Linked DNA regions of Methanosarcina siciliae T4/M. The main gene of each other region encodes a partner of the protein of the gene in region 2 in a complex. Links are inferred from orthologs where the notes say so. Each region holds a gene or a part of one and is shown on either strand. Other genes may lie near its edges. The genes, in order: MSSIT_RS05175 and dph2.

Region 1 (15,854 bases), 450 kb from region 2 along the record:
TGTTCAGAAAGCCCTTTTCCGCGTGCAGTCTGGATATATTCCTTTCCCATGACTTCCAGCATGCTTGAACGGATCATTCGCATCATCACCGCCGCCGATCCTGTCCCAAGAACAGTCGCTGGCAGGATCATGTAGCTGATGTCAGTCCCGTGACCGAATCCGGATGCCGGGAACCAGTGAATTATTACCGAGAAGAGAATTATCATCAGATAGGCCTGCCAGAAGTTTGGCATGGACACTCCGAGAAGAGCACCAAAGCGGCAGGCGTCATCAACAATGGTGTTATGTTTCAGAGCTGACACGACACCAAAGGGAATGGAGATAAAAAGAGCAATTGCAAGAGCAAGAACGGAAAGTGTCAGTGTATTTTTGAATGCATTCAGAACAGTTTCAAACACCGGCTGTTCGCTCATGTACGAGTAACCAAAGTCCCCTACAGCTGCGGCTTTGAGCCAGTTCAGATACTGGATGTAAAACGGCTGGTCAAGCCCGTGGGCTATACGGAACGCTTCAACAGCTGCTTCATCATACCCCCCCGAGGGACTGGTCATCATAATCTCTGCCGGGTCACCCGGAGCGATGTAGATGAGTGAGAAACTCATAAATGAGATAAATATGAGAACCGGAAAGAAATATAGAGCCCGACGGATGAAATACTCTTTTAGCATTACAGTGCCTCTTGAAAACTTCAGCTCTTCATCAATATTTTACTCCTGTGGCGAGGTATGGAACAGATAAATAGTCATGACCTTCCGGATCGCATCTTTTCATATACTCGGCATACTCGGGAAGAGCTTTCCAGGAGACATCCGAAAACCCGTTATTTTCCATGAGGCCTGCAATCATTTCAGGCGAGTTGCTTTTGTAAAGCGGAAGATACTCGATTAACTCCTCGTAAGTTCTTTCTTCAGGGTTATTATTTCCGTCTGAAACGTATTCTTGCTGGAACCATTGCCCGTCAATCGCAAGAATCCTGCCTCCGGGAACCAGGACTCTTTTGCATTCACTGAAGAATTTGTCGTGATCCGTGAGCGTCCAGAGAAGATGCATGTTTACAATAATATCAAACGTACAGGCTTCAAAAGGCAGGTTCTCTCCGTCCCCTTCAACAAACCTGATTAACAAATTACGGTTCCTTGCCCCTTCTTTTGCCCCTGCAAGCATCTCTTTTGAGATGTCGAGGGCCGTAACATTGTGTCCCAGCTCGGCGAAAACAAAGGCCTGGATTCCAGGTCCAGTTCCGATATCAAGGACACTGAGTTTTTTACCTGCAGGCAATTTCTCTGAAAAGAGGTTTTTCATAAGGAGAATCTCTTCATCAAGGTGGTCACGATACATTTTACGGTAACTTGGACTTCTTTTATTCCAGTGTGCTGTAATTTTGTCTTTCATTTTTTAATCCTTCAGGCAAGTTCCATTTCGTTTGTAAGGAACGTGTATTCGTTCGGATAAATTTCAAAACCTTTGAGGTCGGGCGAGCCCCCGTCAATTTCATTCTTGTATGCAATACAGACAAGTACCGCGTCATTCTGGACCTGTTCCTGAATCATGTCATAGAGTTCTGTACGTTTTTCTTTGTCTGTTTCGGCCCTTGCTTCAAGAATCCATTCGTCAACCTGGGGATTCGAATAACGGAGCCAGTTAGATGCGTAGGTACCGGTTGAAAGGAAGTGGCTGGACACGAAGTAGTCAGGATCTCCTACAGGTGCAACTCCCCAGGAATAGAGTGCAAGGTCATAGTTTCCGGCTACTGCATCGGCACTAATTGAGTTTGTTTCGGCAATTTTTATCGTAACGGGGATGCTTATTTTTTCAAACTGGGTGGCAATTACTTCTGCCATTGGCTGGTGTGCTGCCTGTTTTGTATAGGTCTGGATTTCAATTGTGAACGGCTCTCCGTTGTAATAGAGCCTCTCATCACTTCCCGGTTTGATTCCCGCTTCAGCAAGGAGTTCCAGAGCTTTTTCAGGGTTATATTCGTAAGCTTCAATCTTGTAATTCGCACTCCAGGGCATGATGTCCGGGAATATTCCGGTTGCCGGAGAGCCTGCAACGCCTTCGAGGGCTGTGTCAACGATTTCCTGGCGGTCAAGAGCATAATTAAGCGCCTGGCGAACTCTTACATCGTCGAATGGAGCTTTTCCTTCGTTAATATACATAAAGTAGGTTCGAAGCGTTTCTCTGGATAAGATCTCAATATCAGGATCATCTTCAAGGTTTTGGTATTCGCTTTGCAGGATATCTCTTGTAAGGTCAACATCGCCTGATTTGAGCAAAAGAGTTCGAGCTGCGGCGTCTTTACTGTACTGGATAATTATCCGGTCGATTTTTGGTTCCTCACCCCAGTAAGCAGGATTCTTTACCAGTTCTATACTGGAGCCAGGTTCGAATGATACAAACATGTACGGACCTGTTCCGACCGGCTCTTTGTCGAGGTCACTGGCGTTGGGACTTACAATTGACATGATAGTGTCCGTGAACATGAGAATCGTTGGCGCGTATGGTTCATTTGTTTCCAAAACGATTGTGTAGTCATCGGTTTTGTAGATGTTTTTGATAAAAGAGTATTCCGATGACCTGCTGTTCGAAGGAGCAAGAACCCTGTTGATGGAATATATCACGGTATCTGCGTCCATTACGGTCCCATCATGGAAGCTTACATTCCTGCGGAGCTGAATTCTCCATGCTGTCTCATTTAGCTGCTTATAGCCTGTTGCAAGTTCAGGCTGGAGCGTCATGTTTTCGTTGTAAGAAAAGAGTGTCTCATAGATTCCGGTTCTTCGCATGGGCCAGCCTTCCCATGAAATGGAAGGATCAAGGCTTCCTCCTGTATCAGGGCCGGTCGTGAGAGCTACGTGAAGAATTTTTTCTTCAGAACCCTCTGTCTGAACACAACCCGAACAGATGATTATTGCAACAAAAATAATTGCAGTACAGGCAAACGATAACTTCATCCTCAAAGCCATGTCAATACCTCTTACAGTCAAAAAATTACTATCCAACCTGGATGAAACAAGCTCAAAATCAACTTTTTACCTCACAGATTTTTTTCCATGAGATTGAGTTTCCGCAGATACCTGTTTCCGGAAATCTTCTCGTTATTTCGGAGCTTGTTCCGGGCATGTTTTTGAATTGGATAGGCCAGAACTTCACTGTGGAAGTCCCTGGCCTTCTCAAGAAATTTATGCAAATCCGATATCCTTGGTGATGATTGTGTACTCGTTTGGATACATTACAAAACCTTCAACATCCGATGACAGTGCATAGATTTCGTTGGCATAGAAGACGGGCAGTATTGCTGCATCTTCCTGAATCTGTATCTGGATTTCGTCGTATAGCTCCGCGCGTTTCTCTTCGTCCGTCTCTTTCCTTGCTTCAAGAATCAATTCATCGACCTGAGGGTTAGAATAGCGAAGCCAGTTGGCTGCGTAATTCCCGGTTGAGAGATAATGAAGCGAGAGGAAGTAATCAGGATCACCTGTCGGTGCCGTACTCCACGCAGCAAGTGAAAAGTCATACGTTCCTGCAACAGCGTTTGCTGTAAGGGCAGCACTATCCAGAATTGTCACGGTTGAGGTAATGCCTATATCTTCCAGCTGTGAGGCTAGGATTTCCGCACTCGGCTGAAGAGCTGCACGTTTTGTGTAGGTCTGGATTTCAATGGTGAACGGCTCCCCGTTGTAGTAGAGTTTGCCATCTGTGCCTTTCGTGATTCCCGCTTCTTCGAAGAGTTCCAGAGCTTTTTCCGGGTTATATTCATAGGCTTCGATCTGGTCGTTTGCGTTCCACGGCATGGTATTTGTGAATATACCGGTTGCCGGAAGGCCGGAAACCCCTTCAAGTGCCGTATCCACAATTTCCTGGCGGTTGATTGCGTAGGAGAGGGCCTGGCGGACTCTGACATCGTCAAATGGGGCTTTACCACCATTTACAAACAGGAAGTACGTCCGCAGGGTTTCTCTGGAAATGACGTTTATATCAGGATTGGCCTGAAGTGCCGAATACTCGCTCTGGAGAGGATCTCTGGCAATGTCAACATCTCCTGATTTTATCATCAGGGTTCTGGCAGTGCTGTCTTTGTTGTACTGAATAAGTATACGGTCAACTTTGACATCACCGTCCCAGTAATCAGGGTTCTTTTCTATTTCAAGGCTTGTACCCGGTTCAAAGGAAACAAACTTGAAGGGACCGGTCCCGATCGGCTCTTTGTCCGCGTCAACAATGCTGGGGCTAATGATCGACATTATCGGGTCTACAAGGGATGCTATCAATGGAGCATAAACATCATTAGTTTCGATGACAATGGTGTACTCGCCGGTTTTTCGTACCTCTTTGATGAAGGAGTACTCGGATGACCTGCTGTTTGTCGGGTCAAGTACTCTGTTCAGCGAAAAGAGAACTGCATCCGCATTCATCTTTGTTCCGTCGTGGAAGCTTACATCCTCACGGAGCTGGATTTCCCATTCCGTATCATTTAACTGTTTGTAGCCGGTTGCAAGTTTGGGCATGAGATTCATGTCCGCATCATAATAGAACAGTGTTTCATAGATGCCTGCCTGATGGACATACCACCCTGTCCAGCCGTTGGCAGGATCAAGACTGCCTCCGGTATCGGGGCCTTCGTTAAAAACTACGCGGAGAACTTTTTCTTCAGTCCCCCCAGTCTCGGTACATCCTGAACAGAGCAATGCCACAATCAAAATTACTGCAACTGCCGGGGAAGAGATTTTTGTTTTTTGTACGTTGAATTTCATCAATAGCACCAATGTGTATAAATATTTATGATATTATTAATACTATTTTTAACTAAGTTATATGGAATGTATATTTAAATCGTGTGATTTTATCCGATATTCATATGGCTGATGTAATGATATGTTTAGAATACTCCAGATTATATCCGTAAATTCATTGTGATATCTTCAATTATAAATATGAAATAAAATGCATAAATATTAATATCTTGTTAATTATGATGATATTCACAGAATATTTTTGTAAATAATAACACTACCTAATGTTATGGTTATACTGCACGGATGCAATTTTATGAGGAAAGATCTCATAATTACAAATTGTCATCCCGGCGCTCATAGCATTAACTGTTGTGCTCACGGTAATTTTACGTGTCTGTCGCATACAAAGGAAAGATTTGGATGAAAAGTTTCTCGGTATCGTCTCATATTCGGCCTGTATTTTTACTCCGGATAACAATGTAACTGGATCTGAGATGTATCTGTTTCCGGTAGAAACTTTTTTATGTCAATTTTTGAGGGACGGAAAATGAAAGATAAAATATTAGAATACTGGGACTTCAGAAGTTCTGATTATCACACAGAATATGCTCACTGTATGGATGAGGAAATGGATGTCTGGAAATCCGTTTTTTCAGAAATTCTGCTGACTGATAAAAAAGTCCGTGCAGTGGAAGTTGGAACAGGTCCCGGGATTCTTGCCATCTCCCTTGCTGCCATGGGACACGATGTAACAGGTGTTGATTTGTCCGAAAATATGCTTGAAAAAGCAGCTGCAAATGCCCGAGAAAAGGGAGTAAATGTTTTGTTAATGCGGGGAGATGCAGAAAAAATTCCTCTTAAAGACGGAGAGTATGATTTTGTTTTTAGCAAGTATCTTCTCTGGACTTTGCCTCAACCGGATAAGTTTCTGGGTGAGTGTTGCCGGCTTTTAAAAGACGGAGGCATTATGATGATAATTGATGGTTTGTGGTTCCATAATCCGGATGGAACAGAGAAAAAAAGTAGTCGTTACGAACGATTTGATGAGCTGTACGGTGATGTTAAACCTAATCTGCCCTTTGCGAAAGAAAATACTCCCGAGAGGATAGCTGACCTCGCAGAATCTCACGGATTTGAGGATTTAACATGGAGGTTTTTGGACGATTATGATGCGTTTTTGGAACGAAACGATCCTTCCGGTCATGCAGCTGCGTATATCAAGCCTCCGCATATGATTCTTGCAAAGAAAAAAGTTAGAAATAGCTGAATTAGATCTGGTTAAATCTTTTTTCTGGCCTTTGTAGTTTCGTGTGGGTAAGTTTTTAGCGTGCAGCAGTAGGCGCCTGCAACGGGCTTATTACTCCCTCTCTTTAATTCTGGAGATCTACTTATCTACATAATATCTCGAAGGCCTGAAGTAAATAAATAACACAGTGCTGTACTATTGCTATGCACTGTTCATTCAGCATGAAAATGAACTGTTGTGCAGCGCACAGAACACTGTTGAGAGGTCAGTAAAAATGAAAGATAATAACCTATTTTTTTCAATTCTGAAAAGAGCATCGAATATGTAATATTGAGTCTTTATGCAGAGGGCGGTGATCATGTTCTTCAAAAACATAATCTTCCTGCTTGTGGGGCTGCCTGCGACGATATTCAGGTTGAATTCAGGGACAGAGAAATTGAAGCTAAAAACATTTGTAAAATCGAAAATGACCTTTAGGTGATCAAAGTTCCCAGAGGCTTAGGCAGCCTCTTATAAAACTTGAAGGAAAATTAAAGCCTGTTGTGGCAGGAACAGGTCCGTATAGTGAATACTGTTGTACGGGCAGAAAAATATCTGTGATTTAGTTCTCTTACATATTATGGGTTATATTCCACCTTAAAGGGGGTTTTAAGCGATAATGGACAAAAATATGAAAAAATAATCTACTTGGTATGAGAATAATAATAGTTTAATCCGAGATTAGTTTTTAATTTTAGCTAATATTATTGTATCAGCCAGTTTGTATAAACATTGAAAAAAAAGGAAAGTAAGAGTACGTGAGGAAGAGATTCTCAAGTAATTTTTTGGTTCAATACGCATACTGCCATACTATTTGAATCTGAGGTAAGAGCATGATGGTTTTTTTTGACATAGACGGTACCCTATTGGATCATAAAAGTGCGGAATTTTCTGGAGTTGAATTATTTTACCAGAATTATCATAATTTTTTCGAAATAGATTTTAATGAATTTTATTCTATTTGGTGTGAATTAGCAGAAAAACACTTTAAAAGATATTTAGCCAAAAAATGTTCTTTTGAAGAACAGCGCATTGAACGAATTAAAGAACTTTATTTAATACGAAATATTAACCTATCAAATGAAGAGGCACTTAAAGTATTTGATTACTATTTATTCAATTATGAATCAAGCTGGAAACCTTATGATGATGTGATACCCTGCTTGAAAAAACTTTCAAATTTAAAAATGGGTGTTATAAGTAATGGTGATCCAGGGCAACAAAAGCTAAAGCTGAGTAAAATGGGAATTTCCCGTTACTTTGTTGATATCATAGTAGCAGGAGAATTTCATGTTGCAAAACCCTGTACGGAAATATTTGAAAGTGCATGTAAAAGGAATGGTGAAGAACCAGAAAAGTGCTTTTACGTTGGAGATGCTATTGAAACTGACATTATACCATGTGAGAAAATTGGAATGAAAGGCATATGGATTAACAGAGGCAATAAAACTTTCCCAAATAAGAACATTAAAAGTATCTTCTCATTAGAAGAACTTGTCAATGTATTGTACGAGGATATGCCGTAGCTATTGGACTATTGAGCTCTATTCAAAGGACAAATTCTGAAAATTCGATACATTCCAATGAATACAAATTAGTTAAGTTGGTCCTGTCAAATCTTCGGAGAATGAACATTTTTAAAGGTTTTAGCTAACTGGAGTAGTCCTTGAAAAGAAGGACAAAAGGGATCAAAAAACACACTGTTTTCAATTTAGTTTTTTATATCTCGCTGTTTTTTCTCTCCTGATGTTCTATTTTTTTCTTTTTGGGACTGGCCACTCTCCTACATCTAGCGGGATCAGATTGACCCGGTAAAACTAGTGTCATGCCAATATCCAAGATTGAACAATTCTTAAATGTTGTAACCGATTTTATACGAGATTTTATCATTGACGCGACACTAGTAACATTGAGTGGTTCAGCTATTTTGCATTTTCTATTAAACTATGTCTATCTAAATACGAGCTCCATTAATTACGCTACGGGAGGAAAGAAATACTTTTTAGGGATTATTTCAGTGTTTGTCGGGATTTTTTTCCTTTTTTCAGCTGATGTGCCTCCGAACCTATGTGCCTCCGAAACCTGAAGGCATTGCTCAGGCAAATGTATCCGGCATTGAAATGAATCAAACCGGATCAAACTCGGGAATTTCTGGTGAAAACTCAACCGCAAATCCTCTGGGAATTATGGCAGCTGGAGTCGTTGAAGCCTGAGGGGGGCTGGAACTTACCATTTATGAACAGGGGTTTGCCCTTGTAAATGAAAGACGAGAGGTCAAGCTTGAAAGCGGGACCATCTGGTGGAATATACGGCATTGTTTTCGGGATTATCCCTTCCTCGGTCCTGGTCGAAGCTTCAGAGGGCGGGAGGTGTGAAAGGGTAAGCTACAAGATCGAAATTAACAACAGCAAGTCCGAAGCTCAGGATCTGACTGTCGTGGAACATCTATACGGAGATTGGGAAATCCTGGAAAGTTCGGATAAGTACAGAAGATTGATGCTTTTACAATTGAATTCAGTGACAGTTCCTGCAAAAGGCACTATAACAATTACTGATACCGCAGAAAACAGGTTTTAATGGCAGTTAGTTTTAATGGCAGTCAGGTAGAAGATAATGAAATCTAAATGCTGGAGTAAATCTGAAATAAAGTTCGAATTGAAAACAAAGTAAAACCCTAAAGTAAGTAAAAATACAGTGAAAATACGAAGAGACATATTTGAAGAATCACAGAAAGAGAAAGTTGCAGAATATCCGGTGGCTGTAGAAGCCCTCAAAGGGGCAGCCGCCGGCAAAACTCTCTAAAGTGTTAAAGTAAATATTCAGAAATAAAGAAGTGAAAAGGAATTTGCAATACCGGGTACAGAGGTTTTCTGTAACCTGGCATTTTTTGCATTTATCCTTCGAGCACGATCTCGATGTTTATGTCTTTTGGGACCTGGATTCTCATGAGCTGGCGGAGCGCTCTTTCATCGGCTGCAATGTCGATTAGTCTCTTGTGTACGCGCATTTCCCAGTGGTCCCAGGTTGCAGTCCCATCTCCGCTGGGGCTCTTCCTTGTAGGAACGACCAGCTTCTTTGTGGGCAGCGGAACAGGTCCTGAAATGTTTACTCCTGTCCTTTCCGCAATTGATTTTACCTGGTTGCAGACTCCGTCCAGATCCTTGGGACTGATGCCTGACAATCTGATTCTAGCTTTTTGCATAACCTTTTTTCTCCTTAAAAAATGAAAAAAGGAGAGTGTTATTTCTGCTTAACACTCATGCACATGCCTGCGGCAATTGTCATACCCATATCACGGATAGCAAATCTGCCGAGCTGTGGAATTTCTTTTACGGGCTCGATAACCATCGGTTTTGTCGGTTTGATGGTTACAATTGCTGCATCTCCGGCCTTAATGAAGGTCGGGTTTTCTTCCTTAACCTGCCCGGTCTTCGGGTCCAGCTTCTTGTTAAGCTCGATCAGCTGGCATGCGATCTGGGAGGTGTGAGCGTGGAAGACAGGTGTGTACCCTGCAGTGATTGCGGAGGGGTGCTGGAGAACCACAATCTGCCCTACGAATTCGTCAGCAACCTTTGGCGGGTTGTCAGTATGGCCACAGACGTCACCTCTGCGGACGTCGTTCTTGCCGATACCGCGGACGTTCCACCCGATGTTGTCTCCGGGGTAGGCCTGTGGAATTTCTTCGTGGTGCATTTCAATGGACTTAACTTCACCGCCGGCTCCGCCGGGCATGAAGACTACTTTGTCACCCTTCTTCATTACACCGGTTTCAACTCTGCCTACAGGGACAGTTCCGATACCTGAGATGGTGTATGCGTCTTCGACAGGGATCCTGAGAGGGAGAGTGGATGGTTTTTCCGGTTCCTTGAGTTCATCGAGAGCCTGCATGATTACGGGACCCTTGTACCAGGGAGTCTTTTCACTGAGCTTGGTGATGTTGTCTCCCATAAATGCAGAGGTAGGAATAAAGGGGATATCGGCTGGCTTGAACCCGATCATCTTAAGGAGGCCGGATACCTGTTCTACAACTTCCTTGTACTTTGCTTCGCTGTAATCGACTGCGTCCATCTTGTTGATTGCGATGATCAGCTGGCTGATACCGAGGGTCCTTGAAAGGAAGATATGTTCCTTGGTCTGGGCCATGACACCGTCAGGGGCTGCAACGACGAGGATTGCTGCGTCTGCCTGTGAAGCACCTGTGATCATGTTCTTGACAAAGTCACGGTGGCCCGGACAGTCCACGACTGTAAAGTAATATTTGGGTGTGTCAAATCTCTTGTGAGCGATATCAATTGTGATACCTCTTTCACGCTCTTCCTTAAGGGAGTCCATAACCCATGCGAAAGCGAAGGATTCCTTACCCTTCTGCTTTGCTTCTTCCTTATACTTCTCGATAATGTGAGCCGGTACTGCTCCGGCTTCGTACATTAAGCGTCCTACAAGGGTTGACTTTCCGTGGTCAATGTGACCGATCACTGCTAAATTCATGTGCGGTTTGTCTGCTGCCATTTATAATTCTCCTTTATAAATTATGGATGAGTTTCAATGCTATATCAGATTATAGTATATTAATATTAGGGCAGATCTCATAATGGTCAGACCTTCTCCGGTCTTTGTTCAACCATTACTTACATACATTTCCCGTTTTGAACATTTATCGGGTCGACGTATTTTGAATTTCCAGAGGCCTGGACTGTTTTCCCCATTATAGGCATACCTTGTTTTAAATCTTTCCCATTGACTAAACTCTCAGAAGATTCCTAACTTTTCTCCTTCGAATTCAGGGGAGTTTTGCCTTGGGGTTTTGCTTTTAAGAGGGAAGAGAAGCGGAAAAATTCCGCTTACATTGAAAGGAAGTCAGAAACTTTTGGCAGGTCCTTCTTCAGGCCCTTCCTTTCCCTTATCTGGCCAACGATGTCGTTCAGGATGCTTGACGGCACAACGTCAAAGCCTCCGAACTCCGTGCTCCACATGGCACGGCCTTCGGTTGCGGACCTGATCTCTCCGGCAAATCCGAACATTTCAGCCACAGGTACTCTGGCCTCGATAATTGCCAGGTCTCCTTCCGTAGTCATGTTCAGGATAATTCCGCGGCGTCCCTGGAGTTCCTTTGTTGCACCGCCCATTAAAAGCTGAGGTACCTGGACAAAGACTTTCTGGTAAGGCTCAAGCAGGCTGTCTTCTGCCATAAGCATTCCTGCCTGGATTGCCTGTCTTGATGCAGGAATAATCTGAGCCGGACCTCTGTGAATTGCGTCTTCGTGGAGTTTTGCGTCTACAAGCACGCACTTTACGTTTGCTACAGGTTCTCTTGTAAGCGGACCTGCGCGCATGACCTCTTCAAACCCGTCGAGCACAAGTTCCATTGTCTCATTAAGGTACTGGATACCTTTGGTCATATCGATGAAGATATTGGAGTTGAAGATGCCGGCAATGCCTTTTGCCTCTTCTTTTTCCATGCCGAGGTCGATGAGCTTCTGCCTCCTCTCAAGTTCAGGCAGGTTCATGCTGATTTCCCCTTCCTTGATCGCACTGACAATCTCGGTGTCAAGAGGCTCAACATAGATATAGAATCTGTTGTGCCTGTTCGGAGACTTCCCTTCGACAGGTTCGGTGTTCTTCTTAATTGTTTCCCTGTATACGACAATAGGCTTGCTCGTGGCGATTTCCACATTCTTGTCCCTTTCGATCCTGTGAGCGATAACTTCAAGGTGCAGTTCTCCCATACCTGCCATCAGGTGTTCCCCGGTTTCCTCATCCAGGGTGATCTGGAGAGTCGGGTCTTCCTTTGCGACCTGTCTTAGAACCTCAATAAGTTTCGGAAGGTCTTTGGTGTGCTTTGCTTCCACAGCCACAGTCACTACAGGTTCGCTTACGTGCCTGATGCTTTCGAAAGGAGTCATGCCGTCAAGGGTGGTTACGGTGGACCCGACGATTGCTTCCTTTAAACCCGTAACTGCGGCAATATTTCCTGCAGGGATCTTGTCCACTTCAAGCCTTTCCGGACCCATGAAGATACCGACCTGCTGGACCCTGCTCTTCCTTGCGCTTCCCGAGGTGAAAACTTCCATACCGCGGGTAAGAGAGCCGCTGAACAACCTTCCTGTTGCAACTTCCCCTGCGTGGGGGTCAACGGAGATGTCAGTTACCATGAATGCAAGGTCGCCTTCTGCATCTGCCCCGGCCATGGACTTTCCGATTGCGGTGTTTTCATCGCCGTGCCAGATGGCCTTTACCCTGTCCTTCTGAGCTTCGATCGGGTTTGGCAGGAAGTGAATAACCATGTCAAGAACAGCTTCGTGCAGAGGACACTTTTCTGCCAGGGATTTCATGTCTCCGGCTTTACAGTAATCGTATACGTCATTAAAAGAAACCCCGGTCTTCTTCATCATAGGCACACTGATTGCCCAGTTGTAAAGAGCTGACCCGAATGCTACGGTTCCGGCTGCTGCATCGACTTTCCAGCCTGCTTTGAACTTCTCGGGGTTCATGTTTTTGATAAGCTTGTTCACGTGGTCAATGACCTTGCCGAGGCGGATCTGCATTTCCTGAGAATCGACCTGAAGCTCATTGATAAGCCTGTCTACCTTGTTTACGAAAAGTACGGGTCTGACATGTTCCCTGAGAGCCTGCCTCAGCACAGTCTCGGTCTGGGGCATTGTGCCTTCTACCGCGTCAACTACTACAACTGCACCGTCTACTGCTCTCATGGCACGGGTAACGTCTCCACCGAAGTCAACGTGTCCGGGGGTGTCGATAAGGTTGATCAGGTAGTCTTCATTATCAAATGTGTGGACCATGGAAACATTGGAGGAATCAATTGTAATACCTCTTGCCTGTTCCTCTTCATCGGAGTCCATGAAAAGCTGTCTTCCGGCAAGTTCCTTGGAAATCATGCCTGCGCCTGCTAACAGGTTATCCGATAATGTGGTCTTTCCGTGGTCAATGTGTGCAACGATTCCGATATTTCTGATCCTTTGAGGATCATTCATGAGCGTTGTCACACGCTCGACCATTTTCTTTCTTCGTCCCATGCTAATACCTTTTAAGCAAAATGTGAATGGTTATATGTTATTTTCAAAAGCGGACAGGTCCGCATAAATTATTAGCGTGCTGCCTTCGCAACTCTTTCCTTTGCATCCTTCCTATTGATGGCGAAGGATTTGGTATCGCGGTTTGCTGCACCTATAAGTTCGGTTGCCAGACATTCTGCAACAGAGCGCTTGGATTTGAAAGCTGCGGCGTTTGTTCCCATGCTGATGTAGCGCAGGGCAGTGTCAACGCGCCTCTGAGGTGCAGTGTCAACTGCTTTTGGTACGGAGATCCCACCGTACTTCAGCCTGACCACTTCTTCTCTGGGGCCTGCATTGGCAATGGCATCCACAAGAACCTGAACCGGGTTTTGTTTCGTCTTCTTATTCATAATGTCGAAAGCTTCTTCAACTGCGCGAAGAGTCACCTGCTTCTTTCCGGTGTTGGTTTCTGTCCTCATGAGGTTGTTTGCAAGGCGCTCTACAATCGAGATCTCGGATTTGTTGAACTGCTGCCTTGCATGTTTCCCGCTGCTGTGAGGAACAATTACAGGGGTAAGGCTGACATAGCGCTTAATTCCGAGGTCTCTGACCTCAACTTCCGAAAGGTCCCATTTCCCAAAAATCTTGTACAAAAAAATCATCTCCTGGGCTTTTCCAATCTGCCGATAACCAGCTGGTTCAGGGACACATTGTTTACGGCAATTACCTTGAAACGTACACCGGGAATATCACCCATAGCACCGCCCATGCGGCCTCCGATCCTTTCCACGGTAACTTCATCGTGTTCATCAATGAAGTTTACTGCACCGTCTCCGGGACAGAATGCGGTTACCTGACGCCCGTTTTTAATGAGCTGGATTCTTACGCATTTTCTGATTGCGGAGTTCGGCTGTTTGGCTTCGACTCCCACTTTCTCTAATACAATACCCCGACCCTGCGGTGCACCACCAAGAGGGTCGGCTTTCACGTTCAGACCAAGAACCCGCCTGCCGTAGTACGTATCTTTCCAGCGGGCATCTTTCCTGGTCTGTTTGAGAATATTAGCTGCATATTTTCCTTTAGCCATTGTAAATTTCTCCAGTTAAAATTGATCACAGTTTCCTATTGTGGCATTAAATGCCAGAATTGTCCTTCAACGCCGGATTAATGGATCAACATAAGTTAATGGGATATTACTGCAGGATCACATCTTCTATGGTATGGTGACGACGGGCAAGCATCTTCACTTTCTCTATATTCTTGCCATTGCGACCGATGGCAAGCCCCTTCTCTTTATTAGGTACCTCTACATAAGCCAATCGCTTGCCATTTTTGGTTGTGAAGTTTACTGAACTTACTGATACCGGTCCGAAGGCATTCTTTATAAAGGTAACAGGATCCTCTGAGTACTCCACAAGCTCGATGGGTTTGTCCAGGGCTTTTTTAACACGGTTTATGTTCTCCCCGTTTTTGCCTATTGCAAGCCCCATATCGCCCTGTTTTACAACATACACGAGCCTTTCTTCTTCCGGAATACAGTCAAGTATTTTGGCCCGGGTCATGTTTTCAAATAATGCGATGTACTGGATGCTTTCTGCAGTAAGTCTTATTTCACCCAAGACGTTGCAACTCCTTTTTATCAAGCTGTAGCTGCCAGGATATCCGATTCTCCTGCATCGAGGATTGCCATGGCTGCAATCGTGAAGGGCTTCCCGCATACGGGGCCGAGTTCTACACTTGTGCCTTCGTACTCCAGGACCGGAATGCTTGTTGCCTGAATTTTCTTTTTAATGTCTTCGGGGCAGTTTGATGCCAGGATCACCATTTTTGCAGAGCCGTTTGCTGCTGCATCTATGGTCCGGTTGGCTCCAACTATTACTTTTCCTGTTTTCACAGCCTTGATAAGAGATTTATCAACATTGATCTTCATTTTCATCAACTCTGTCTCAAATTAGCTAGTCTACTCTGTCTCTTTCTCAATAAAGATTCCAAGCTCGGTGAGTATATGGTACTCTAAATACCTGATGCCTTATATCAATTTTCTGGTTATGAGCCTCGCGGACTCAAGTTTCTGTAGCAGGATTCGATGAAATTCATAAAGGTAAGCATATCCTGATCCGAACTGCTGTTCTATCAGGGTATATACTTAAATAATTATAGGTTAAAATCCGGATTTTCCTTCGTTCCTTTATTCTTCTTCTGCTTCAAGCTCTTCAGCTTCAACTTTTTCAACTCTTCTGCTGACCAGGTGCACATCACCCGTACCCATGCGAATAGGCTGACCGACAATGATGTTTTCCGTAACACCCTGAAGCTGATCCACATCTCCGCGCATACCTGCGTCCAGGAGGTGGTTGACAGTAACTTCGAAAGCTGCACGGGCAAATACACTGGCCTTTTCACCTGAAATTCCATGCCTACCGATCTGCTTTACTTCTCCGTCACAGGTCATGAGGTCTGCCACAAGCATTATGTGCCTGATGTCCACAGTCAGACCCTGTTCACGCAGGGTATCCGTTGCTTCCTTGATAATGGCATTTCTTGCAGCTTCGATTCCAAGCACTTCGTAGATTTCATTGATGTTGTTTGTGCTGGTTCTGGTCTTGTCCACACCATTGAACTGCAAAACTTCCCGCAGAGCTGAGCCTTCCGTATAGAGGGTATACTCTTCACCCTCCTTCCTGACCACCACTCTCTTGATTCCTTCTATGCCCTTAAGGGTTACATTGTGGATGCTTTTTGCAAGCTGGAGCAGTTCTCTGTAAGAGGGCTCTCCGGGGGTGATGACGATCTGGTTATCAATATCCGGGGAAATGTTGA
Region 2 (15,869 bases):
TCCAGCGTGCGGGAAAGAAATTAAGGAAAACGAATCCGTCAAAGAGAACGGTCGGATAATCTGTGAAGACTGCTATCTGGAAGAGCATCAAAAAATAAAGTTTGCAGACCCAATGGCAGTGCGTTCAATGAAACTCTTCAGAAAGCAGCACGGATTTAAAGGGACTGAAGGCCTGATCGAACCACAAAAAGAGATCTATAACTTTATCCTGGAAGAAGGTGGGGTTACACCCGAAAAAATCTCGAAGCTTTTTGAACTCACCCTTCAGGAAACAATGAACCAGCTTGCTATACTAAGACACTGTGAACTGGTGAAGGAACGTAAGCTTGGAGATGAAATGTACATTGTACCGTTTGACTCTTAATTTTTTAGAAAATGAATGTTATTGGAAAGGTGACCGAATATGGATTCAGATGAAAATGCAAGAAGAAAAGAAGAATGGCTCGAGCGAATGAAACGTGAAGGTAAACTGACGAGAAATCCTACCGAAGACCATAAATTCGGACTCAAGGTTCTTCAGAATACCGTGAGAAGAGAGATCCTTATCTCGCTCGGCAGTGAGAGAAAATCCTTTGAGGAAATAAAGGAAAAATTCAACCTGAACGACAGCATGGCAAATTTCCACCTCAACATGCTGGAAGATGCACTTTACATCGAAAAAATAGAAGAGGAAGGAAAAGTATTTTATGCCCAAACCCCGCGGGGAGAAGGGTATGTGGAAAACGTGGAAATGAAGAAGTAAAATAATTTATTTCCACTAAATTTGCATTTATTCCAGAAGCCACTTCCAGATAGGTCTGACTATAATTTTTTTGTCCTTAACGATCTCTTCAAACTCCTCTCCTTCAGTAAGGATCAGACCTCTATCAAGGTCGTAGGCTTCCAGAGCTTCAAGGAGCCCTCCGTATTCCCGCTCCCTGTTACCATTCAAAACCATAGTCACCTGGATAGCGCCCACAGGCCTTTCATTTTCAGTAACAATAAAATCACATTCCTGCCGGGCTCTGTGGTAGTAAAGCTCCAGGTTTCTCCTTTTGAGTTCCAGAAAGACAAGGTTTTCCAACATTTTACCCCGATCCCTGGAGAACTTGAAAGATATGAGATTTATGAAGGCAGAATCGATCGCATAAACCTTTTTAGGGGCATAAATCTGTTTTTTAAGGGAATAGTCATACTTCGGGATGGTAAAGACCATATAGGAGTTTTCCAGGTAGCCTATGTAGTTCTTGACTGTATTTGCGCTGCCCAGCCCCAGCAGTTTCTGCAATTTGCTGTAATTGATCTCGGTGGCATAATTTGAAAAAAGGTAAAGGGCAAGCTCTCTCAGGGCTTTTTCATCTCCTAGCCCGTAGCGGACAAGGATGTCCTTGTAAAGGATGTTATCATAAAAAGTTTTCAGGAGTTCGGCATTTTCAAAAAGCAGGTACTCGGGGATACCCCCTTTTTCCAGGTATTCATTGAAAGCGTTCTTGATAAGTCCCCTCTCTTCAGTGAGAGGTTCTTCCGGGAAAATGACACCTTTGAATTTAAGGAACTCCGGAAAAGAAAAAGGATAAAGTTCCAACCCCACGTAACGCCCTGTTAATCTGGTCCCGAGTTCACGGCTAAGCAAAGAAGAGTTCGAGCCCGTAATGATGAACTTGAACCCCCTTTCATACATCCGCCGGACGAAGAGCTCCCAGCCTTCAACATTCTGGATTTCATCAAAGAAAAAAACCTGGCTTTTTCCGAACAGCTCAATAAATGTCTCATACAGGAGATTAAAGTCCTCCGCTACAAAACCGATGAGACGTTCATCTTCGAAATTGAAGTAGTAAACCGGCCTGTTCCCGTAGAAATTTTTACGAATCTGCTTAAGAAGGGTACTTTTTCCGGAACGCCTCAAACCCGAGATCACAAGGACGTGAGGTAGCTTCAAGAATTCGGAAACTTTTTTAAGGGCCTCCCGTTCAACAAGCCTTTCAGATCCTTCTGCCTCAAAAACTGCTTTTTGTTCGCGTATGATTTCTTTCAATACCTGTATATCCATAAAGAGAACAAATCCTGTAGAGGCTGCTGATCAGAGCCTATTGGTTAAGATATGTTTCATTCCGGTAAGAATAAAGCTCTAAAGAAGTTATTAGAAAGATAACCAAGAAGATATTTCATTTTGAATGAAATATTGATTGAGAATATCCGCATTATAAATGAGGATGTAGTTACAAAAAGTCTCATTTCTAATGAGACTTTAAGCAGGTATTAGCTCGTTCCAGATGAAATATCTTTCTATCCCCCACAGGAAAGCCCAAAAGCAAGTATGAATTTCAAAAAACAGGCCCAAAGTAATGAAAGTAATTGAAAGTACTTTCATGGAGTGCGACAAGAAGTTATGCCATGGTGCGACAAGAAGTTATAAAACGTATTGCGTACACGCTATCCCTTCTGTTTGGGAGAATCACACTAAGACATACATTTATGGTAACGTCAATGTGTGAAGCTCTTCGGACAACGTGGAAAGTCTCTAGTCCAATTCAGATAACTCGCTAGGTTAAGGGTTCCATGGGGAACGTAAAGTGAACCATTGTTAATCCCTATTTTTTCCTATTAAAAGGGTCGAAACTTCGTAAGGAGCAACAACGACAAAGAGAGTAGAGGATTCAGTAAAAAGCGAATGCCAATCTTTAATGGATTGGATAGGGTTCAAACTTTGCCCTGATCCGAAAGGATGCAGAATGTGTGCCACGAAAGCGCACCCATGCGGCAGTTCTGTCTCATAAAGTGAAGCTATGTTGCAGAGAAGATGAGGATGGGCCCCTCGGGCTCGCTAAATAGGTATTAAAAGTCATTCACGTTTTTCAGTCATATTTTTAAGGGCGATGCCTAACAGCCTGTTAAACTCCTTCCGTTCATCGTCCTTCATGCCCTGCAATAAAATTTCTTCATTTTCAGCAGCTTTTTTACTCAATACGTTTCTAAACTCAAGTCCTTTTTTTGTCAGCTTGAGGCTGGTATAGCGTGCGTCTGTTTTGCTCTGTTCCCGCTTGATGAAACTTTTTTCCTCCAGCCGCTTTGCAATTCCAATCACCGTCGGATGGGTTAACGCAAGGTGCTTTTGCACATCCAACAAATTGATTTCAGCTTTGTCCTCATTTTTCAAAATGAAGGAAATTACCTCGGCCTGAACAGAAGTCAAATCCTGATCTTTAAGACTTTCGTTCCGGTATTTGACTAAAGCATTACCAAGCTTCCAGACTCTTCTAAGAATTTCGTCTTCAACAATATCTGGCATTTACTTCATCGCCTCAGTAATGTACCACATACCATGTTTAAGATATATTCATTAGGTTTTTATAGAGAACTCCATCAATAAGATCAGCGCTTTTTTAGAAACTTACTTTATTTTTCCCATATACAGCTTTTTTTCCATTCACAGCCTTTTTCCCATGTAACAAATAATACAATAACAGGCATATCGCTCCAATAACTGCCACAACCGTATACATTCCTCTGTAACCAGTAAAAGGAACCAGTAACCCAACCAACAAGGGACCGGTTCCCATTCCTATGTCTGAGAACGCAAAATAGGTTGAATTCGCCAACCCCATACGATGTTGTGGAGTTATTTTAACAGAAATGGCCTGAGTGCTGGATTGTATAGCCCCAAATCCAAGACCTATTAAAGCTGCAGATAATAAAAGTATATAACCGTGATGAGCCTGACTAAACAGGACCATACCAGTTGTAAATATCAGAATCGCCGGGTACATGATTGAATTTTCACCCTTGAGATCAAACAACCGGCCAATAACCGGTCTCGAAATTAAGATTATTATAGCATACACTAAAAAAAAGAAGCTGGCTGCACTCATAAGATGAATTTCCTGTGAGTACACCTCAAGGAAGGACACGACGCTTGAATAACACATGAAAATAAACATACAAACGATTGAAATTGGAACTACCTTCGGTTCAAAGAAATTATTGAATTTGAACCCCTTCATTATAGTCAACTGTTCTTTTGTTAGTTCCATCTCACGTAAAGATGATAAAAACGGTAAAACCAAAAGGCCAGTTGCTGACGCAATTGTACAGGCAGTAAAAATCATGCTGAAACTGCCGTGCTGACTGAGGAACATACCTAAAAACGGACCGACGGCTGTTGCAAGTATCTGGCTTAATCCAAAATAAGCAATACCTTCACCTTTCCTTTCCGCAGGAATGATATTCGCAACGATTGTAGCTGTTGCTGTGGTAGTAATACCAAATGCTATTCCATGAAGAAAGCGGACTGCAAGCAGGATGACTACATTATTAACTCCAAAGTATAACAACGTCATAAATAAACTCAAAAATACTCCTGAATAAAGTGTCTTCTTATGACCTATCCGTCCGATCCATTTTCCGATAAACAGACGCGCAAAAAGCCCACCAATTATGAATATACTGGCAGAAAAGCCGGCTTCACCCGGAGATGAGTCAAATGTATTCATTGCATATCCGGAGACAATTATCATTAATAAGTAAAAGTTTAAAGCAGCGAGTAAATTTTCAATGAAAATGAGTACGAAATCTTTAGTCCACAACTTTGATTTTGGCAAGTTAAGACAGTCTCCTTAATTATTCTCTAAAAATACCTTTCAGATCGACTGTATGTGCCAGTTGCTTTGCGTGTTTAGAAAAGACATATATGCTAGAAATATCTGCACATATGCCAATCGTAACTGTTTGTTGACCTATTAGACCACTGGCTGTTTCGATTATGTCAGCTTTTTTATAGACTGAACGATTATCAGTCATTAAAATTTGAAGTCGTCTTACTAATTGTATTTGAGAGAATAAGTAGTTAACTACCTATTTTAGGAAGAACATTGTGAAAGAGAAACTATTTCAGAAATATCCAGTTCATAAAGCGATTTTACCACTGTAAATGCCCCCGTCCTGAAATACTTATTACTGTCGTACAATATGACCGACACATGGAAAGGGAAGAGAAGGAGACCGCGTCAAGGCAAAGCAAAAAATCTACTTGACAGATTAAAAAAATGTTCAGGATGCCCGGGGCAAAGAAAATGATTAAAATTACTCCCGGGCTTCAAAAAATAAATTGAGTGGGCTTAAATGTTCTCGTATTTCTTCAGGATCTCCTCAAAAGAATCCGCAACAACGCCGAGCTTTTCTTTTCCGAGCCCGAAAGTGCTGAGCTTGAAGTATTTCGTAAGCCCGGACTTGATACCGTGAATGTTTCTTTCTTTGAGCTCTTTGTAGAGGAAATACCTGCCTTTCTTGACCTTCTGGGAAATCTCGTAGAAGCCGGGAGCTTCAAAGAACATAAGGTCGTGAGAATGGGGTTTCTGCCCGCGCTGGATAAAGCCCATGTCCTCAAGCCTTGCAGAGAACCACCGGGCGTTTTCGACTTCCTGGTCCCAGTTACTGACGCGCTTTACCACTTCTGGAAAAGATGCAATCATAGTCATAACCGTTGCCCCACGGGCAGTGCAGCCAAGAAGTTCGACTTCCTTTACCTTGCTGTATATAGATTTTCTGAATACGATTGGGGCATATTCTTCGCTTACGCCGAGCACTCCGACAGGCCCGGAGGCTGCCATTGACTTATGCCCGCTACCCACTATAAAGTCAGCTCCGATTTCTTTTGCGGATACGGGCATTCTTCCCACACAGTACGCCCCGTTCAGGAGAAGAGGGACATCATACTCATGGCAGACGGATGCGATCTTTTCCGCATCCGGGATGTTTCCGTAGCTCCCGTCAGGATATGTTACAAGGGCAAGAACGGGGGGTCTTCCACTTTCCTTTGTGACCTCTTCGATTGCTGTCCCGTACCCTTCGGGATCAAGATAGTATTCGGGGCTGCCTGCATGTGGCACCACTTTTACATTCAGACCGGCTCTCTCGGCTGCAACATAAGAGGAGTAATGGGCAAGCCCGTCAAGCACGATCCAGTCCCCGGGCTTGCCCATGGAATGCATAACCGCAAATTTAGACTCTCTTGCCCCGTTTGTAACCCTTGCCTCATCACAGCCTAAAAACTCAGGGAGAGCTTTATGTACGAAATCATGGATAGGGGGTTTTTTAATCTGATCCAGAATCCCACCACAGAAGTCGCAGACAGAGTAACCGTCTCCCCATTCCACAAGGGTCTGCCTGGCTGCCTCGGTCAAAAGTCCGCCAGTCTGCAGAGGGTCGATATTTATGCTGCCGAGGGTTTCTCGCTTTATGAAACCATACTTCTGTAAAGATGAGTCGTCAAGTGTCATTTTATTTATACCTCAGTGATAACGGTAAATTTCCTATTCAAACGATAAATTTCTCCTCTGGTTTCTGTCCGGGTTATGAGAGCAGATCTGAGAAAATTAACTGCCTGAAGCTCTATATAATCAGTGATATATCAGGAATTCATAAAAAGGTATTCCAGAAGCAACTTACAAATAGACAGTAAAATCCCGTAAAACTTCTCGTGAAGGCGAACGAAATACTATCCGGAAACCCTTATCTAAAGTATATGGAGCAGGAGAAAGCCCCTGGAAAGAAAAAAAGGCAAAACGTCTTTTAAGAGACGTCCTGCAAGTCATCGGCTTCAGGCATTTGCTGCCTTGTTGAAGACATCGATGAACTCATCACACTGAGCAATAATGATTGCTGCCGCTTCCTTTAAGACCAGAATCGGGTCTGTACCATCGGTTTTGATGTAAAGGATAGGGTCACTGATGCTCACGTGTTTCATGTCGTAGAAAGCCGCTTCAACCCTTTCATCTTTGATCAGGAGGTCCTTAAGAAGATTGAGAAGGGTATGAGTTTCGCCTATAAGCTCGACTTCAAGCTCGCTATTTGTTTTATTAAGAATGTTCAGTTCCATTGGTGACCACCTGTAAATGGTGAGTGATATAGCTGGCTATATTACAGCCTGCCGCAAAATGCATAATCCGTCATAACATGCCGAACCCTGCATAAAGTAAGATGGGGAAAGAGAAATTTACTGGATTCCTTTCCCGTACTCGGTTGAGATCTTGCGGGTTTCAGTCATATTGCAGACCGGGCATTTAAGCTTTTTCCCTTCCAGGACAAGTTCGCCTCTGCAGTTTGAGCAGTAAGCTTTTACAACTCCAAGGGAATCTTCGGATGTTGTAAGGCGCATTCTGTCAACGTCAATGACTCTGGCTTTTATGATATCAGAGGGTCTGAACTCATCTGAGAGTCTCTTTACATAGGAGTCCCTCACATTTGAAACATGGACATCCCCTGGCCTTGAGTTGACAATTTCCCTGTTCTCTTTTCCTTCTATGCCTGCAACTTCCACCATCGCCCCGGACTCGCGGACGTCAGTGATCTTGCCGTAAACTATGTCCCCTACCTTAAGGATATTTGGGGTAAGGGTTTTTGGCTTAACCGAGACCACTCTGGCTTTTCTGTCAATGAGCACACTTCCTGTGGCAGTGGAATAGATATCCCCACCAATTATTGTGGCCCCGGAACCTGGCTTAAACTCTTCTGTAGTTCCGACAAGTTCACCCGGAAGGACAAAGCCTCCTTTTTCAAGGTCTTCTTCAGATCTGACGGGTTCTCTGGCTGGCGGCCTGAACCCCGGCATTTCCTTCCTATCTCGGGGAGATTTCTTAGAATATGGGAATCTTCTCTTTTTTCCAAGGTCACCTTTGAACTGGTCCTTTGACTGATCTCTGGACCCACGGGACTGACCTTTAAACTGATCCCTTGAACGACCTTTAAACTGGTCTCTGGACTGGCCGCGGGACTGATTTTTAAACTGATCCCTTGGCTGATCCCTTGGCTGGCCCTTAAACTGTTCCCTGCTTTCTGCAGCTACCGGAACCGATTTTTCAGCAACCGGTTTTCCTTCCCCAGGGCCTGTTAATTTTTTCCTGGTAGTCTTATTTTTTCGGATTCTAATAATGATCCCTCATTCGAATTATCGTTAATAGTAGGTGTAAATAAGTTGTTTTATCGAATTTCAGAAATTTTCAGAGAGTTTTTGGCGGCAATTGAACCCATAGAGAATTTGTCCTCGGGAGGAATAAGGATCAATCTCCTTCCGAAGTATTTTCCAGTCAATTCTTCCCTTACAGATGGCATACGTTTCTATGTATACAGATTGTTTTGCAGAGCAAATATTATTATAAAGTAGCCATCCAATTACCAGAATTACCTCCCCGATATATCTATCCAAACCTGGGATATTTCATTGTTGTGGAGAATTCCATTGTTACGGATATTCTCTACACCATTGACAAGTTCTCTATACAAGAGATTTATTATTCCGCCTTTCAAAGTGAGATCTGAAGATGCAAAGCTGTAAAACACGAAGCCGGAAATGGCTCCTGAACACAAGCTTTATTTATGAACAGAAATCCTGTAAATCTCTACCTCAATAATTTCTCTTTCTTTTTGATGGAAGTCGAAAGTCCTTTTAAGAGGAAATTTCGCAACGTATGAGTGTGTAATGACCGCAGGCTTAATGAACTTTTGGATAAAAGCAAGGCTTCCACGGTTGTGGATGGAATATATTACCTCACTTGTTCTTAATGCTGACGAAAGAAACGGCCTATCCCTGCCTTTAACTCTTGCCCCGAAAGGAGGATTCATAAGTGTGGTTTTTAAGTGCCCTGAAACGTCCGAAATATCCGAGCAAATGAACTCAACCTCCACTCCGACCTTTTTGGCATTTTTTCTGGCAACCTCAAGCGCTATTGGGTCCGTATCATATCCCACGACCTTCCTGGCTCCCAAAAGTTTTGCCCCTATTGCAAGAATCCCTGTACCGCAGCCCAGGTCCTGGACCGATTCTTTAAGGTCTCCCTGCATGTAAGCAAAATGGAGGATTTCCGCCGCAAGAGGAGAAGGGGTCTGGTATTGCTCCAGCTCAAGTTCGGGACTGGAAAAATCTTCTACTTCTTCAAGCAGCATCTCAAGTTTTCTCTGTTTCATGTCTGTTGAATTTTATTGGTTTCACATTTGATGCGCATTCTCTGTTTCGTTTTTCAAGTACTCTCGGATTTCTTTGTGAGTATTCTCGGATTTCTTTGTGAATATTCTCAGATTTCTTTGTGAGTATTCTCGGATTTCTTTGTGAATATTCTCAGATTTCTTTGTGAGTATTCTCGGATTTATATCCGTAAAGGGTTATACAGGCTCCTCGGTAATTTCATCGAGTACAAGCCTTTCCCATTCCCGTTCTTCAAGCACGATCTCAAACTCCTGGGGAGTCAGCATTGGAGAGGGGAAACGGCCAACTTCGTCCACGGCAAGCCGTGGGCAGGCAGTATTTACAAAAGCATCCACTTTGAACTGAAGTAACTGGTCAGGGGTTACGAGATCGATAAGGATCAGGTGAGCTTCTTTTCCGTGTTTTTTTGCAATTTCTTTGAGAGAAGAGGCGAGTTCCATCCTCATCTGTCCGTTTTTGCTTGAGACAATGATCCCGAAAACCTGTGCATCCAGAGACTTTGCAATTACCGCACTCCGCTGGCGGAGAATCCTTGAAGGGTCAACTTCCCGGACTTCTCCGGAAAAGGGGTCAGCTGCAAGGACACGTTTTTTTGTAGAAAGGGCTACCCCCAGCGGATGGAAGTCCCCGCTTCCGATATAAAGGTACTCATCACAGACTTCATCCCTTGCTGCCGAGAAATTGCAGCCGAGTACCTGCCCTGCATAGGCAAGCCTGGAGTCCCCGCGCCCGATGACGCAGGTCTTTCCCCCGCTCTCAAGCACCCTGCACACGTCAGGGAGTTTGTGGACATGCTGGACAGTGGTAATCAGTCCGATTATCTCTCCTTTAAGTTCCGGAAGAGCCTTCTCGACAACGGGTCGGACATCAACCGAGGAGCGGGTTTCGATAAAGTACACCTTATCCGAAAGCCGGACATCTTCCAGTTCCGCATGCCCGAAGTGGAAAAGAAGCTCAACATGGTCAAGAAGCGTCCTGTCAAGGTCGCACGCTCCGAAACAGGGATCGCCCGAGATGAGCACCTCAGCTCCGGTTGCCTTCTCAACGATTTTTGCAAGCTCCGGACCTTTGCGTTTCAGCCCTTCAGGAAACTGAAAGCCCACACGCTTTGCTTTCGTATCCTTTATCACGCTAATTATATAGTCAGGCCTTAAATCAAACGCTTCACTGATCCCCAAAGACATCCTGAATCTCCACGCCCTTCTCGCTCACATCAATTGTGACGAGAATCTTGGGTTCAACTCCGAGTTCCTTTAACTTAAGAAGTCCGTCTCCACGCCCTATAACGGAAATTACATCCGTGATCTCGACACCCATATTCTGCAGTGCCTTTGCAAGAGCGAGAAGCGTTCCACCGGTACTGACAACGTCGTCCACGATGACGACTCTGTCTCCCTTTTTGAGCCCGTTTATATAGAGAGTCCCTTTAGAATAGCCTGTACTCTGGGAAAGTTCAACTTCCCCTTCAAGGAAGTAAGGCCGCTTCCGGACAATAGTCAGAGGAATTCCTGTTTTCAGGGAGAGAGCATTTGCAACAGGGATACCCATAGCCTCTACGGTAAGAATAGTGTCAACATTCAGATCTGCTATCCTCTCAATGTAATCGGAGATCTCTTGTACCAGCCGTGGATCGATGGAAGGGACACCATCAGAAATAGGATGGATAAAATAGTTATATTCCCCTCGCTTGATCACAGGGGATTTAACCAGTGAGTCTTTCAGTCTTTCAAGCATGGTTTTAACCTTTTTCTGGCTGTTTCAATATTCCGGGAAGTAAAAAAACCCTGAGATCAGATCCTGCACCCTCAAGTATACTTCCTTTCAATGCGGATGCTAATAAACAAACCCGCTTTCCGGAAAGATAAATCGAAGTCAGGAAACATCGAAGTACTTGATATAGCTTTGGTTTTCCGGATGCTATTTCTATTTACACCGGAATGCAGGAAATTTGTAATATTGATAGTTAAGTCAGTGTTAATAAATTTAAGGATAATAAAGGTAAGAAATTATAAAAAATAAGGAAATATGTAAAACCCATTAAAAATAAACAGGGTAAAAAAGAAATCAAGGGAAAAAAGAAATAAGGGTAAAAAACCTCAAAGTTTTCAATCGTTAGCATCAGGAATTTTACCCTGTTTTAGACATATTCATCCCGTTACCAGTTCAAAGGATTCCATGTTTCAGACGCTCGCATCAGTTGAGCAGTCCGAGAACTTCATAGGGATTCGTATCTGCCAGTTTCATTTCGCTCAGGGTATCCGAATCAATGTCGATGACTGAGATTTCCGTAACAAGGCCATCCCAGTTATCCGGGTCCATAAGCCAGAGGTCTTTCAGGTATTTCGAGACCCATGCAGGATCGTCATCTTTTGCCCTGCACTGCGCATTTACAATATCAGAGTTATATCCGAGCACCACGGCTTTCAGAGTTCCGGCATTATTATCCTTGACAACGAAAATTCCGGCAAGGGAGCTGTCAATTGCTTCTATATCTTCGTCAGTCAATTCGGCAACCCAGATTCCTCCTGTTCCGGGAGTGGCATCCCAGCGCTGTAAGAAGACGTCCTCTTTACACCACTGAGGGGAGGAAAAAACCGTATAACTTACCCCATCCTCAAGCGGGTAATTATCTTCCAGCCAGTTTGCAAGTACATAGCCACTTGAAACCCCGGGACAGAAGTGGTTGTGCAGTCCCAGGCACTGCATCAGTTCATAGTCAAGATCTCCGGTGGCCCAGGCATTGCAGATTGTAAGAATGGCAAATTCACGCCCGTTAAACACCTTTGAGTTTACCTTTTCACTCCAGGCATTTACGGACTTCTTGTTTTTGGAAAGGGTATCAAAGTCTATATTTTCGGTCACCTGATAGCTGATCTCATTCTCATCTTCGTATGAAACCTCGATATAAGTGCAGTCCCCGCTGGATTTGTCAAAGAAAGCAAACCAGAGAGGGGCATTTCTTGCGTTCTGGACTGCAAGCAGGTTCTGTGTGTACTGTAAATCCCTTCCGTAAAACTCCGAATAGAAGTCATTCAGAAAAAGATCAGATTCTGCAGGAGAACCGATATCCGTCAGTATGAAAGTATCTTCAGAGCTAAGGTCTCCGAGACTTTCTTCGGCTGCGGCAAAAACCTGACCCATCAGCTCATCGGCCCCAGCTGAGGAATTACCATTTCCTTCCGGGTTGAGCAGGCCGAGAACAACATAAGGATTGACTCCCGCCAGTTTCATTTCGTTCAGGGTATCCCCATCAATGTCAATAACTGCAATTTCGGTAACAAGACCTTCTTCATCCCAGTTATCCCGGTCCATGAGCCAGAGGTCCATAAGATATTTAGAAATCCAGGAAGGGTCGTCCTCGTTTGCCCCGCACTCCGCATTCACAACATCAAAGTCAAACCCGAGTGCCACCGCTTTCATGGTTCCGGCATTCTTGTCCGTAACTACAAAAATCCCGGCAGGAGAGTTCCCGATTTCTTCTATTTCTTCGTCCGTCAGGGCAGAAACCCAGATTCCTCCTTTTCCGGGAGTGGTGTCCCAGCGCTTTACGAAAACATCTTCTTTGCACCAGTTAGGACAGGAGAAAACAGTATAACTTACCCCTTCGTCAAGCGGGAAATTATCTTCCATCCAGCTTGCAAGTATATAGCCGCTTGAAACTCCGGGACAGAAATGGTTGTGCAGTTCCAGGCACTGCATCAGTTCATAGTCAAGATCTCCGGTGGCCCAGGCATTGCAGATTGTAAGAATGGCAAACTCGCGTCCGTCAAACACTTTAGAGCTTACTTTTCCACTCCAGGCATCTATGGACTCCTGGCTTTCGGACAGGGTATCAAAGTCTATATTTTCCGTTACCTGATAACTAATCTCATTCTCATCCCCGTATGAAACCTCGATATAAGTGCAGTTCCCGCTGGATTTGTCAAAGAAAGCAAACCAGAGAGGGGCATTTCTTGCGTTCTGGACTATAAGAAGGTTATCTGTGTACAGTAACTCCCTTCCGTAAAACTCCGAATAGAAATCATCCAGAAGAATGTAAGATTCCGCAGGAGAACCGATGTCCGTGATGACAAGGGTATCTTCAGACCCGAGAACTCCCAGATCTGCTTCGGCTGCGCCAAAAACCTGAGCCATCAGCTCGGAGTTATCAGCTGCAGCTGCCATCCCGGGTATTGAACCCAGGAATAAAACGAGCATCGTCAGCAAAACAAAACCCGTGATTTTTGTTTTGATCTTCTGATTAGCAATTCCACTATTTCCAAACATAATTCTTCCTCTACTGCCTATAATTAAGCTATTTAACCTGACAAAAAAATAATATTTGCCAGGAGAATAGAGTTTAACAATTAAGATAAAATCCAAAATTTATGTTTTTTAGTGTTACAAAGAGTATAAAAAGTGATACATAAAACTTTCGAATTTTGTTAGCGTTGAAGACAACATATGTAAAAAAAAATGAGAGTAAAGAAAGATGAAAAACTAGGGAAAAAAGAGAAGAGAAAACAAAAAAAAGAAAAAAAGGGAAAATGAAAGAGAAGTGGGAGAAAAAAATCAGAAATAAAAGGGAAAAGAAAAAAGAAGGGAGAATAAATTAGATAAATCAGGAGACTGTATCAAAAATCCCGACTATGAACTCTGCCAGTTCCCTGCTTTTCTCCGTGGAGGTCATGAGGGTATCTGCACGGGAGGCCTGACACCCAAGCCTCTCAAAAGCGAATTCGTCCGCCCTGTCCCTTTCATCGAAGACAAAAACGTCAAGGAATTCCTGATAGTACTCCGCAACGCCCATGGAAGAGACCTCAAGCCCACAGGCCTGCATAAGCTTTCCGGCAGGACCGCTGACAGGAGCATTTCCTATTATGGGGCTAACTGCAATCACCTTTTTCCGTTTCAGCAGTTCTCTCATTCCCGGCAGGGAAATTATAGGCCCTATGCTGGTTATGGGGTTGCTCGGACCGATGAGGACTTTGTCGTCTTTCTCTAAGGCTTCCAGAACCTTTTTAGCGACCGAAGCTTCGGAAACGCCCCGGATATCAACTCCAAGTACATCGGGGTTCCCGTGTTTTCCGACCCAGAAGTCCTGGAAATGCATAACCCCTTGAAGAGTCTCGATATAGGTCGAAACCGGGTCATCGGACATTGGCAGAATGTTTGCATCGATCCCGAAGAAGGAGGAAAGCTTTACTGTTGCTTCCGTAAGGGATGAGCCTCCCCTGATGAGATTTGAGCGGATAATATGGGTTGCCCTATCCCTGTCCCCCAGCTTCATGCTTTCTTCGACCCCGAGTTCGTGCATGCGCTCGTAAGTCCTGAAGGTATCGTCTTCTATGCCCCACCATTTCTTCCGGTCGATCTGGTCCGAGAAGAGATAGAGCACCGTATCAAGGTCTGGAGAAATCAGGTTCCCAGAAACCCACAGGTCTTCGGCAGTGTTTACAACAACGGTCAGTTCCTCCGGTGGGAGGATTTCCTTGAGCCCGTCAAGGAGTTTGGGAGTTCCGGTGCCGCCTGACAATATGATCATGATAATACCTGTTCCGGATTTATTCAGCCATCGGGTAGCAGGTTATCCTGCAATTTTCACTTTCAAAGTAACAGCATCAAAGTAATAGATACAACAATATATAATGACATCTGTCTAAAGAACAATGAAAGTAGTCCTTGATCCCGTACACGGTTACATCGAACTGGATGAAATCGTCCAGGAACTTCTGGCTACCCCCCAGATCCAGCGACTGAGAAGAATCATGCAGCTTGGCTTTTCAAACCTTGTTTATCCGGGAGCAAACCACAACCGCTTTGAACACTCCCTGGGAACCATGCATCTTGCCACCATGCTGATGAAAAACCTCGACTCTATTGAAGAAGATAAAAAAATGGAGATCAGAGCTGCCGCCCTTTTGCACGATGTGGGGCACGGACCATTTTCTCACGTAACCGAGAACATCATAGACAAGTATACGAGGCGCAGGCATGATGACGTAAGGGACATTGTAAGGAAAGGGGAAATAAAAGAAGCCCTGAAAAAACACGGGATTTCCCCCGGGAACCTTGCAAAACATATCAAAGGTGAGACTTCATTAGGGCAGATCCTCAGCAGCGAGATCGATGTGGACAGGATGGACTACCTTGTCCGGGACTCCCATTATACAGGGGTTGCCTTCGGGGTTGTGGACTACAACCGCCTGATCAACCAGATGCATTTTTACGAAGACAGGCTTGTTATCGACTACGGGGGATTGAAAGCTGCCGAATCCCTCCTGGTCTCCCGGTTCTGGATGAATACCTCGGTTTACTATCACCACGTAACCAGGATCTCGGAAGCAATGTGCTCAAGGGCCGTGGAATATATGGTCGAAAACGGGGAACTTGACCCGAAAAGGCTCAGGCAAATGGACGACATAGACCTGGTAGCCGCCATGCGAAACTCAAGCGGGCATGGGGGAGAACTTAGCAAGCGGCTGGACGCACGCAAACTCTATAAGCGGGCGCTTTATACAGGACTTGGGGAAGCAGGGAAAGGAGTGCTCAAGTACCGGGATAAAATTGAGAGAGCCGAGAAGGAGATTGCAGAACTTGCAGGGGTAGACCAGGAATGCGTGCTTGTGGATATTCCGAAAACCCCGGAAATGCTGGAAATGAAGGCAATGATAAAAACAGACCACAAGATAATACCGCTTAAAGAAGCTTCCCACTTCGTCTCAATCCTGCAGGAAGCCCATATGGATAACTGGAGGATGGGGGCCTACAGCCCGAAAGAGCACTGTGAAGCCGTGGGGAAGGCTGCAAAGGAATACTTTAACATCAAGAAAGCCACAAAGCAGTTTAAACTGAGCGACCTTGAAAAAATATAAGATACCGGAGCAAAACTTTGTTCAGAACCACAAGGAAAGCCGGCAGGATAGAAATCATC

What was found.
Region 1: the proteins of dph2 (region 2) and MSSIT_RS05175 are in contact, whole or in part, in a crystal structure (PDB 6Q2D), measured with the Methanobrevibacter smithii proteins. The link is inferred for Methanosarcina siciliae T4/M from one-to-one orthologs. Residues at the interface, in WP_011954460.1 of Methanobrevibacter smithii: Met1, Met3, Tyr4, Pro28, Glu29, Gly30, Leu31, Met33, Phe58, His80, Thr124, Gln126, Ser179, Gly180, Asn181, Phe182, His183, Leu185, Tyr201, Asn202, Phe211, Ile215, Arg291, Asp295, Asp296, Gln298, Met299; in WP_011954157.1 of Methanobrevibacter smithii: Pro482, Asn483, Lys484, His485, Tyr553, Asp555, Glu556, Glu559, Leu560, Leu591, His592, Glu593, Asp594, Ala595, Val596, His597, Arg598, Gly599, Pro600.

Annotation. Positions count from the first base shown.
Region 1 is NZ_CP009506.1:1,187,736-1,203,589, reverse strand. Bases 10,460-13,438 are described here. They hold MSSIT_RS05175 (elongation factor EF-2), read right to left. Parts: upstream 13,056-13,438; coding sequence 10,863-13,055; downstream 10,460-10,862. Other genes in these bases: MSSIT_RS05170 (30S ribosomal protein S7), read right to left, coding at 13,127-13,438; tuf (translation elongation factor EF-1 subunit alpha), read right to left, coding at 10,460-10,530. Outside these bases: MSSIT_RS05225 (ABC transporter permease), read right to left, coding at 1-668; MSSIT_RS05220 (class I SAM-dependent methyltransferase), read right to left, coding at 700-1,392; MSSIT_RS05215 (ABC transporter substrate-binding protein), read right to left, coding at 1,404-2,966; MSSIT_RS05210 (ABC transporter substrate-binding protein), read right to left, coding at 3,183-4,754; MSSIT_RS05205 (class I SAM-dependent methyltransferase), read left to right, coding at 5,284-6,003; MSSIT_RS25205 (hypothetical protein), read left to right, coding at 6,341-6,463; MSSIT_RS05200 (HAD family hydrolase), read left to right, coding at 6,855-7,547; MSSIT_RS05195 (hypothetical protein), read left to right, coding at 8,073-8,234; MSSIT_RS05190 (hypothetical protein), read left to right, coding at 8,281-8,598; rpsJ (30S ribosomal protein S10), read right to left, coding at 8,915-9,223; more of tuf, read right to left, coding at 9,262-10,459; more of MSSIT_RS05170, read right to left, coding at 13,439-13,696; MSSIT_RS05165 (30S ribosomal protein S12), read right to left, coding at 13,693-14,121; MSSIT_RS05160 (NusA-like transcription termination signal-binding factor), read right to left, coding at 14,228-14,653; MSSIT_RS05155 (50S ribosomal protein L30e), read right to left, coding at 14,674-14,970; rpoA2 (DNA-directed RNA polymerase subunit A''), read right to left, coding at 15,223-15,854. UniProt on the Methanocaldococcus jannaschii protein: Catalyzes the GTP-dependent ribosomal translocation step during translation elongation.
Region 2 is NZ_CP009506.1:739,575-755,443, reverse strand. Bases 8,137-11,130 are described here. They hold dph2 (diphthamide biosynthesis enzyme Dph2), read right to left. Parts: upstream 10,141-11,130; coding sequence 9,133-10,140; downstream 8,137-9,132. Other genes in these bases: hpt (hypoxanthine/guanine phosphoribosyltransferase), read right to left, coding at 10,121-10,690; MSSIT_RS03395 (METTL5 family protein), read right to left, coding at 8,344-8,937. Also shown: MSSIT_RS03435 (hypothetical protein), read left to right, coding at 1-364; MSSIT_RS03430 (winged helix-turn-helix domain-containing protein), read left to right, coding at 404-742; MSSIT_RS03425 (ATP-binding protein), read right to left, coding at 770-2,014; MSSIT_RS03420 (MarR family winged helix-turn-helix transcriptional regulator), read right to left, coding at 2,822-3,268; MSSIT_RS03415 (MFS transporter), read right to left, coding at 3,363-4,577; pscS (O-phospho-L-seryl-tRNA:Cys-tRNA synthase), read right to left, coding at 5,094-6,254; MSSIT_RS03405 (DNA-directed RNA polymerase subunit L), read right to left, coding at 6,575-6,853; MSSIT_RS03400 (exosome complex RNA-binding protein Csl4), read right to left, coding at 6,971-7,585; MSSIT_RS03380 (FmdE family protein), read right to left, coding at 11,150-13,222; cofD (2-phospho-L-lactate transferase), read right to left, coding at 13,557-14,480; MSSIT_RS03370 (HD domain-containing protein), read left to right, coding at 14,605-15,810; prenylated flavin chaperone LpdD, read left to right, coding at 15,828-15,869. UniProt on the Methanocaldococcus jannaschii protein: Catalyzes the first step of diphthamide biosynthesis, i.e. the transfer of the 3-amino-3-carboxypropyl group from S-adenosyl-L-methionine (SAM) to the C2 position of the imidazole ring of the target histidine residue in translation elongation factor 2 (EF-2).